Regions from separate parts of the Caballeronia sp. INML2 genome, predicted to be linked through region 1. Evidence: predicted binding sites of a transcription regulator. Region 1 holds the regulator's gene; each other region holds the start of a gene.
What was found. The regulator LexA, encoded in region 1, represses DNA repair genes until DNA is damaged. The targets are predictions, from matches to a motif close to ACTGTATNNNNATACAGT.

Region 1 (3,273 bases):
TGGTCGCATCGAGCGGGCGCGAAGGGCAAGTTGGCCAGGGAGGTCATGATGGAAAGCTACCGAAAAATCCTGCTCTGCTATGACGGTTCCAGAGAGGGTCGCAAGGCATTGCGGCAAGGCGCGAATCTCGCGCTGGACCTGAATGCCGAGACGCACGTCCTCGCGGTGGTGGACATGCGATCGAGCATTGCGCAGAGCGCCGGACTGCTAACCGATATGGCCTGCGGACGCTTCGAGGAGGCCGCGCGCGACATTTTGCAGGAAGGCGTCGACTGGCTGCGCGAGCGGGGTCTTCAGGCGCAGGGACACTTCGCGTTCGGGCACCCGATCGACGAAATCGCCGCGCTTGCGGAAAGCCTTCAGGTCGATCTCGTCGTGGTGGGGCATCGCTGCCGCAACGGTCTCGCGCGCTGGTGGATGGGCGCGGGCAACACTCCGTTGCTCGACCGCGTGAAGTGCAGCATTCTTGTAGCCGTCTGTCAGGCCGGTGAATCGGCGGAGGCCGAAGACGAAGCGGCCTACGCCGCGAAACCGGTCAAGGCCGAAGCCGGCGCCTGAAGAGGACGTTCGACGCGTCACCCGTTGAGATCGACCGCGACGAGCTTCCATGTCACGAGGCCGTAGCGATGGAAGATCGCCGAGTAACGCGCATCTCCGGCGCCGTGCTGATACGTGACGACGAACGTGTTCAGGCTTCGATAACCGGCCGTGGTCTGGGGCGGCACCTTCGGTGCCTGCTGCGCGGTCGTGACGCCGGGGGCCGGCGCGTCCGGGTGCGCCGCCGATGAGCCGCTCCCGGCCGGCGGCGGCTGCTCGCCCGGATCGCCGCGCGGCGGAATGCCGTTCAGAATCGCCGCGACGCCGTCCGGTGTCGCATAGGAGTCCACCAGAGGACCGACGAGCGCTGCGCCGATCATCGCCCCGATGATCGCGAGCGGATTGCTCTTTTGTATATCGACGCGGCGCGTGAGCAGCGCGCCGACCTGCTCCTTGAGGCTCGCGCGCAGCGCGGGAAAATCGACGTACTCGTTGACGGTCTGCGCATCGCGCGCATCGGCTGCGCGTTTTACGCGGTTCAGCGCGATGTAAGGCGACGCATAGATAAAAGCGAGCGCCGCGGCGAGAATCAGGACGAGGACTGCGGCGGCGACGGAGCGGCTAGTGCGGGACATGCGACGGCGAAGCCTCTCTGCAAAACGTGAATCTGAAATTGACCTCGCAGGCGCGTGATAAATCCCGTTGATTCACATTCTGCGGGCGGTGCGCCTCGTTTCAGGCGAGGATGCCGCCGGTGAGCCCTGCGTTTTCCTCCGCGATGCAACGGTCGATCATGCGCGACACTTCGTCGATCTTGCCTACCAGAATCACGCGTGACTGGCCGCGATAGACACGCACCGGCGCGCGCTGTTCCGGCTCCGCATGCACTGTGCTGTTCAACGACACGCGCGCGAAAGCCGGCTGCTGGGACGGCAGCGCGGGCATTTCGTCGAAGAGATCCGACGTAGTTTCGGCGCGCGGCATGCCGCAGGCGATCAGCGCGCGCAGATGGCGCAGGCGGCCGAATTGACGGAAGGGCAGCAGCCGGGCAAAACGTTCCATGATGACTCTCCAGACGATAGGACGCACCGCGGCGCACCGCGCACGGCGGCCGTCATGCTTGTTATGTTTGAACCGGCTCGACTGAACGTCGAAAGCGGTTGGTGAGGCTATCTTGCGATGTCAATGAGACATTTCTTGTCCCGTTGCGAAAGTGAGCGAATGATTTGCCTCCGACTTTCGCTTCCCGCCCATGTCGCGCGGAGACCTCAGAACTCGCCTGAACGAATCAGCCCGACCGCGATGCCTTCCAGCGCGAAATCGCTGCTGCCGGAGCGCACGAAAATATTCTCGTAATCCGGGTTTTCGGCGATGAGCTCGACGCCGTCCGGACGGCGTTTCCAGCGTTTGACCGTCACGTCGTCGCCGAGACGCGCGACCACGATCTGTCCGTCTTTCGCTTCGGTGCGCTTCTGCACGGCCAGCAAGTCGCCGTCGAGGATGCCGGCGTCGCGCATCGAGAGGCCGCGCACTTTCAGCAGATAGTCCGGCCGGCTGGAAAAGAGCGCGGGGTCGCAGGCGTAATGCTGCGAGATGTGTTCCTGCGCGAGGATCGGACTTCCGGCCGCGACACGCCCGACGAGCGGCAGCGACAGCTGCATGATGCTCTGATGCGGCAGCGTGAATTGATGGGGCATGTCCTCCGAACGATCGGAGCGCGAGGCATCGCCGAGCAGCCTGATGCCGCGCGACGAGCCCGCCGCGAGTTCGATCACGCCCTTGCGCGCCAGCGCCCGCAAGTGCTCCTCTGCGGAATTCGCCGAGCTGAAGCCGAGTTCCGCCGCAATCTCGGCGCGCGTCGGCGGAAAGCCCGTGCGGTCGATCGCGCGCTGGATCAGTTCGAACACCTGCTGCTGCCGCGCGGTAAGTTTTGATGTCTTGGTCACTGGCTCGGGCCCTTGGTGCACTGTATGGATGGACAGGTGACTGTATTTTTATACAGTATTTCGCGCTTTTCAAGCTTTACTTTAAGTTCGCCCGTCTGCGGCTGCCGCGCGCACGCTTCGCGGCCGCGATCGCTTTTTCCATCCAGGAATATCGTTCTTAGCAGTTTTACGTATAAAAAAGTGAATAACGATTATTTCTAATCATATAGACGCCTCGATAGACTGATTCCGTCAATTCGATAAGACGGAGAACGGGGAATGCAAAGCATCAGACTGGGATTGGGCAAAGGCGCGCGGCGCCTGCTCGCGGCGGCGGCGCTGACGGCGGCGGGCGTTGGGATGGCCGCGTCGGCCTTCGCGCAGACGTCGTTTCTGAACGTCTCATACGACCCGACCCGCGAGCTGTATCAGGACTTCAATCAGGCGTTCGCGAAAAAGTGGAAGGCCGATACCGGCGAGACGGTGACCTTCAAGCAATCGCACGGCGGCTCGGGCGGACAGGCTCGCGCGGTGCTCGACGGTCTGCAGGCCGACGTCGTCACGCTCGCGCTCGCTTACGACATCGATGCGCTCGCCTCCAAGGGACTCGTCGGCGCGGATTGGCAAAAGCGCCTGCCGGACAACGCGTCGCCGTACACGTCGACGATCGTGTTCCTCGTGCGCAAAGGCAATCCGAAGCACATCAAGGACTGGGACGATCTGACGAAGCCCGGCGTGTCGATCGTCACGCCGAACCCCAAGACCTCGGGCGGCGCGCGCTGGAATTACCTCGCGGCGTGGGCGTATGCGC
Region 2 (3,273 bases), on a different contig from region 1:
ACTGCGAAACGTGCGCTGACGGGAAAACCGACGCTACAGACCCGGCGCTGAAACCAGAACGAAAGACGACTAGCTTATTGCCTCGCGTGCGGCCTGTCGATGACGTGATCGCTTATGAGCCGGATTTCTCAAGCGCGTGGCGCGTGCGCGCAAGCGGCGCGGTGCTACTCGGGCGCGCGCACGTGGATCGTCTGGCCGTCGAGCTTCACCTTCTGGCCCGCGCGGATCTTGCAGGTCTTGCGCAGCTCCACTTTGCCGTCGACGGTGACATCGCCCATCGCGACGCGCGCCTTCGCCGAGCCGCCGCTATCCGCGAGGCCCATCAGCTTGAGCAGATTGTGGAGTTCGACGTACTCGCTCGTGAGGGTGAATTGGAGTGGCGGCATGGGACGGGTGAAGCGGAAAAGGCCTCCATGATAAACCACGAACATGCGTGCGCCGGGCATGCGCCGTGCTGTGCCATCGCGGGACCGGTAATCGGAACGCAAGTGAACAGGTTGGCAAATGTAGCCAGATGAAACCGTCGGTAACAATGACTGGTTTTCGCGAACTTGCCCGATCGTCGCCCGGTCCGACCGGTTGATCGATGCAGCTTCGGTCATCTTTCCAATCGACAAAAGTCGCGCGGTTCGCTCGCCATGATCAGAGCCGCCGACGCCAACTAAAGAGAGGACTAGCTCATGACTCGCGCACGAATCCTTTTGATCGGCTCCGCCATCGCCACGCTCGCCGCTTCGGGCGCTTATGCTCAGACCGCGCCCCAAGCCGCCCCGATGCAGCCTCAGACCGTGCAGCCGATGCAGGCTGCGCCCACGCAGGCGCCCGGCCAGATCGGTAATGCGATGCCCGCACAGGCCCAGCAGCCGATGACGCCGCCGCAGCAGAACATCGTCGCGCCGGCGCCGACCGATCCGCTGGTCCAGCGCCGCACCGCGAACGCGCAGGCGAACGCCGAGTATCGCGCGTCGAAGAAGGCGTCGAAGGCCGAGTTGAAGGCGCAGAACCAGCAGGCGAAGGCGCAGTACAAGGAAGAAGTGCAGAACGCGAAGATCAATCGCAAGGCGGACAAGGACGCCGCGAAGGCGGAACTGAACGCGACGGAGCCGGGCACGCCGAAGGACACGGGCCTGCAGCACTGAGCGTGACGCGCCGCGAGTCCGCGCGGTGCGGCTCGCGGCATCTACAAAAGGGAGGACATCATGAATCGAAAAATCAATGCGCTACTGGCGGCGCTGATTGCCGGAACGTTCGCGAGCGTGAGTGCGGCATCGTTCGCGCAGACGACGTCCGACGCACCGACCGCCGCCGATCAAAAGGCCGCGAAGGAACAGACGAAGGCCGACAAGAAGGCGGCCGTCGCACAAGCCAAGGCCGACAAGAAGAAGACGGAGGCGCAGTCCGACGCCAACGAAGCCGCCGCCGACGCGAAGCTGAAGAACGCGAAGAAGGCGGAGTAGTACGCGCTTTCCGTACCAATGCGAGCCCGGTTCCCCGCGAACCGGGCTCGCTGCTTTTTGGGGCCGAAACTCCAGTCGAGCCAAAGGCTTGCGTGCGCGGGTTGTATGGATATACAGTGTGCGTCACTCATTTCCGCCGCCTTCTTCCACGTGCTCACGCTTCCCGACACCGCCGACGCCGCTTCCGATTCCACCGCGAAACAGGTCGCCGACTATCTCGCGAAGCTCAACGAGGCGCAGCGCGAAGCTGTCGAATTCGGCGTCGACGAACCGGGGCGCGCGGGCGGGCCGCTGCTCGTGATCGCCGGCGCGGGCTCGGGCAAGACCAACACGCTCGCGCATCGCGTCGCGCATCTGCTGGTGAAGGGCGCCGATCCGCATCGCATTCTGCTGCTCACATTTTCGCGCCGCGCGGCGCTCGAAATGACGCGGCGCGTCTCGCGCATCGCGATCAACGCGCTCGGCAAGAAAAGCGCCATCGCGCAGGGGCTGACGTGGTCGGGCACGTTTCACAGCGTCGGCGCGCGGCTGTTGCGCGATTACGCCGATCTCGTCGGACTCGCGCCGTCTTTTACGATCAACGATCGCGAAGACTCCGCCGATCTCATGAATCTGGTGCGGCACGAGCTTGGCTTGTCGTCGAAGGAGAAGCGCTTTCCCGCGAAATCGACCTGCTTCGCGATCTACTCGCGCGTCGTGAACACGGGCGCGTCGCTCAGCCACGTGCTCGATCAGTCGTATCCGTGGTGCCGTGAGTGGGAAGCCGATCTGAAGCGTCTGTTCGCGGCCTACGTCAGCGCGAAACAGGCGCAAAGCGTGCTCGATTACGACGACCTCCTGCTGTACTGGTCGCATCTCGCGGCCGAGCCATCGGTGGCGGCGGATCTCGCGAGCCGTTTCGATCACGTGCTCGTCGACGAATATCAGGACACCAACCGCCTGCAGGCGTCCATCCTGCTCGCGATGAAGCCGGACGGGCGCGGCCTGACCGTCGTCGGCGACGACGCGCAATCCATCTATTCGTTTCGCGGCGCGACCGTGCGCAACATCCTCGATTTTCCGGGCCATTTCGATCCGCCCGCCGCGACCGTCACGCTCGATCGCAACTATCGCTCGACGCTGCCGATTCTCGAGGCATCGAATGCGGTGATCGGGCTCGCGTCGGAGCGCTATACGAAGAACCTGTGGACCGACAAGGCCTCGGCGCAGAAGCCGCGCGTCGTCTCCGTCGCCGATGAAGCCGACCAGGCGCGCTATGTCGTCGAGAAAGTGCTCGAGGCGCGCGAGGCGGGCATGAAGCTCAAGGCGCAAGCCGTGCTGTTCCGCGCCGCGCATCACAGTGCGACGCTCGAAATCGAACTCACGCGGCGGAACATTCCCTTCGTGAAGTTCGGCGGACTCAAGTTTCTCGATTCGGTCCACGTGAAGGATGTGCTGGCGGTGCTGCGCTGGGCGGAGAATCCGCGCGACCGCGTCGCGGGCTTTCGGGTCGCGCAGTTGCTGCCGGGCATCGGTCCGGCGATCGCGGGGCGCTTGCTCGACAGCGTTGCGCAAGACGAGGCGCCGGGTGCGATCGCCAGGTTTCAGGCGCCCGCACGCGCCAGCGAAGACTGGCCGCGCTTCGTCGGGCTGATGGCAAAGCTCTGCGGCCGCGAATCCGGCTGGCCGGCGGAGTTCGAAATGATCCGCCGCTGGTATGAGCCGCATCTGGAGCGCAATCACGAGGACGCTGCGATCCGCATCGGCGACGTGCTGCAGATGGAAAGCATCGCGTCGACGTATCCCACGCGCGAGCGCTTTCTCACCGAGCTCACGC
Region 3 (3,273 bases), on a different contig from region 1:
CGTCTCAAGCAACCACGAGGGGCGCGGCTGATCGCCGGGCAGGGCACAGCCTTTGACGTCGCTCGTCACCGGAACCCAGTTCGATACGATCTCGGGCCGATGATCGGCCACGGGCGCGGCGCGCAAGACGTTCTCGTGGCCAAGCCGCGCGACGAGCAGTTCCATCAACCGGTTATGGTCGGCCGCGCTCCCGCCCGGTTCGGGGAATAGCGTGTCGGACGGCGGCTCGGCTGCTTCGACGTCGTTGACTTCGAGACGCACGGCGATGACCGCGGCCGCCAGCTCAACGCGTCCGAGCCGCTCTTTCAGCAAGCGCGTGAGGTGTTCCTCGTGCCAAGTGGGTTCCGCGAGCGCGACCTCAATCGTCGTTGGCGGCAACGCCGCGCGTCCGCGCTCATGTTCGAGTTCGATCGAAAAGCGCGTGAGTGCCAGTTGCTTGCTCGCGAGCCAGCCGGTCAGTTGCACGATGAGCCGGCGCGCCACGAAGAGGACGGCTTCCGCGTGCTCGACGCGATCGGGTAATTCGATGCGAGCGTTGAACGACGGCGGCGTCTGGACCCATTCGTAGAGTTCGGGTGCTTCCCCAACGGCGCGATCGAGCGTATCCAGTAGCGCCGTGCCGCAGCGCTTTTTCAGACCGGCGCGCGGCAAGCGCCGCAGGTCCGCGACGCTCGTGCATCCGAGGCCGTCGAACCAGTCGGCGTAGCGTCGGGCTTCAAGAACGAGCAGGGCGGGCAAGCGCGGCAATTGACGCATCAGCGAGCGGATGGAGAGACGTCGGCCGCCGCGATAGCGGGCCATCAACCACGCGCTCTGACCGGTCGGCGCGACGCTCATCCGCACCGTGAAGCCGAAGGCGGCGAGCGAGTCGCGGATTGCTCGTCTGAGCGCGCGAACGCCACCGAATAACCGCAAGCTCGCCGACACGTCGACCATGACCGTCTGCTCCTCGGCGATCGCGACCTGCGGGCTGAACTGCATGAGGGCGGTGGCCACGTCCGCGACGGCCTGCTGCTCCTTCAGTTCGTCTTTGTCGTGAATGCGCGCATCGGGCGCGAGCGTGAGAACGCCGCCTTTGCGCATGCCTACGCGAACGCCTGCCTCGTGCGCTGCCTGATCGAGCGCGACGACACGCTCGTGATCGAGCACGACCAGGCCGGAAGTCGTCTCACTCGTGGACGACCAGCTCGGCTGGAAGACTTCGCGGCTGAGGTGCGGCAGATACACGCCGATCCACACTTGCATGGCGATTCAACAGGATAGGCGAATGGGTCAGTCCAACGACAAGCGGCTCGTCACGCGCTGGGCCTCGGCGCTTGACGAACTCCAATGAAACGCTGTCGCGCGCAGGGCGCACAGCAATGCGAAGCGGGGCAGGCGACGTGTCGCTCGCAGAAGCGAGCGGCCGGATCATGAAGAACAGCGACTCGCTCGTTTGGGCGGCAAGGTGCAGGCGGCGCAGGGCTTCGGGTCGAACATGCGTTTGCCAGAAGATCAACGCGCCGAACGTCCCCGCGCGAAGGATCTGTTCGCCCGCCCAAAGTGCATCGGCGGTCTTCTGGGCGCGCACGACGTTGATCGACGTCTCAGGCAGACCCCAGTACGCCGCTGCTTCGGGTTGAAAGCGATGAGGCGGCTGCAGGAAAGCAATGCGCCGTTGCGCGACAGCCTTCAGCGCCGGCAACAGCAATCGCATCTCACCTACACCTGGCTGCTGCACCAGCAGGTCGGTCAGTGCGCCCTTCGGCCAACCGCCGCCCGGCAGTTCTGCGGCAAGGGTCTCAGATCCACACGGCACGACGTTCACGCGAGCAGAGGCCAGCTGCGAACCTCGCCACAAACTTGGATGAATGTCCTCGAGGGCTAACGCTCCCATGTCGAACCCCGTACTGTATGTTTGTACAGTAGTCTACACGATGCGTGTGGCGAATGGTCTGGGGTCTAGGTCAGCGACTTGGCCTGGATTTAACTTGCAAAGGTAACTGTGTAGTTTTCTCGCATCAGTCGGGTAACTCCTCATAGAGTAAATATGACCGAAACTGTCATTTTGGTCGCGTAGCACGTAGCTGCAAGGAAGGCGCAAGCAGCATGCCACTGAGCAATGGGTTAGCCGATCTTTGCCTCCAAGGATGGTTATTTGTTACACGTTATCCGCTCAAAAGAGGATGAATTCCCTTCCTTCGCGAACGATGGCGCGAGACAAATTTGCTGTAGCAAACGATTACCGCGTGTAACAAGATGTTGCAAACTAAGGACCATAGTCAGACAATTTGCTCGCGCGCCGATGAACGGCGCCAACGAGCAAGCCGAACTCACTACCTGGTCCGCCGCTATGATCCACGCCTCTTCTGACCTTGGTTCGATCCGCGAATTGAACCTGTCGTACCTGATGCTCGCGCGACGCGTCCTGGCGTCGGATCGCGAGGCGGCACAGTCGCATCTGGGTCTGTCCGCGGAGATGGCGGATACGCTGCTCAAGCTCTCGCCGTCGCAAACCGAGAAGCTCGCGTCGTCGTCTCAGTTGTTGTGCTTTTTTCGCATGAGCGCCGATGCAATGCTCGCGGGCCTGGCTGGTCGCAGCAACGAAGCTTCGATCTCGGCCGCCACGAATGACGCTCTGCTGGCGGCCTAACCATGACCACGACCGTTTCCTCCAAAAGCCTGGCTGCCGAAGCTGCTCAAGTCATGCGCGCGATCGCGCTGATCAAGCTCGGCGCGCGCATGCAAGTGTTGGAATCGGAGATCCCGACGCTCTCGCGTGAGCGACTGATTCGCTTGTATCGGGAAGTGAAGGGTGTCTCGCCGCCCAAGGGCATGCTGCCGTTCTCCGAGGACTGGTATCTGACGTGGGCGCCGAACATCCACACCTCGATGTTTGCTAACGTCTATGCCTTCCTCGAAGCGAATAGCCAGGGGCTGGACCGTGTGGATCTGCTCACGCGCGCCTACGCGCTGTATGCCGAGCACTTCGAGATGAACGGCGAGGCGTTGCAGATGGACCTGACGCGCGCCTGGACGTTTATCCGTTTCAAGGACGCCGGCATTCTGCGCCTCGCGGGCTGCACGCGCTGCCACGGCAAGTTCGTCGCGCACGCGCACGAGCCGTCGCATTCGATGGTCTGCGGTATTTGTCAGCCGCCGTCGCGAGCCGGCAAGACGAAGGCGGCCGCGAAAGCAGCGCTTGAGCGCGACGCCGCTCTGCAAGCACAAGCGGCTTGACCGTTCGTCCGAAAGCGGCCTTCGGCAGTTTAAGGGCCGAAAGTTCGACTGGCA

Region 2: the regulator LexA is predicted to act here: its motif matches at 1,558-1,575, upstream of NCT32_RS09860 (ATP-dependent helicase).
Region 3: the regulator LexA is predicted to act here: its motif matches at 1,889-1,906, upstream of imuA (translesion DNA synthesis-associated protein ImuA).

What each region holds. Positions count from the first base shown of each region.
Region 1 covers NZ_JALQDH010000017.1:5,480-8,752, forward strand. The annotation lists gene NCT32_RS06495 (universal stress protein) at 49-558, shown strand; gene NCT32_RS06500 (DUF2939 domain-containing protein) at 576-1,172, opposite strand; gene NCT32_RS06505 (hypothetical protein) at 1,273-1,599, opposite strand; gene lexA (transcriptional repressor LexA) at 1,806-2,483, opposite strand; gene NCT32_RS06515 (sulfate ABC transporter substrate-binding protein) at 2,742-3,273, shown strand, end outside.
Region 2 covers NZ_JALQDH010000023.1:291,708-294,980, reverse strand. The annotation lists gene NCT32_RS09875 (RNA-binding S4 domain-containing protein) at 165-386, opposite strand; gene NCT32_RS09870 (hypothetical protein) at 681-1,139, shown strand; gene NCT32_RS09865 (hypothetical protein) at 1,200-1,457, shown strand; gene NCT32_RS09860 (ATP-dependent helicase) at 1,608-3,273, shown strand, end outside.
Region 3 covers NZ_JALQDH010000097.1:1,717-4,989, reverse strand. The annotation lists gene NCT32_RS31675 (DNA polymerase Y family protein) at 1-1,245, opposite strand, end outside; gene imuA (translesion DNA synthesis-associated protein ImuA) at 1,169-1,876, opposite strand; gene NCT32_RS31665 (flagellar transcriptional regulator FlhD) at 2,285-2,632, shown strand; gene flhC (flagellar transcriptional regulator FlhC) at 2,635-3,219, shown strand.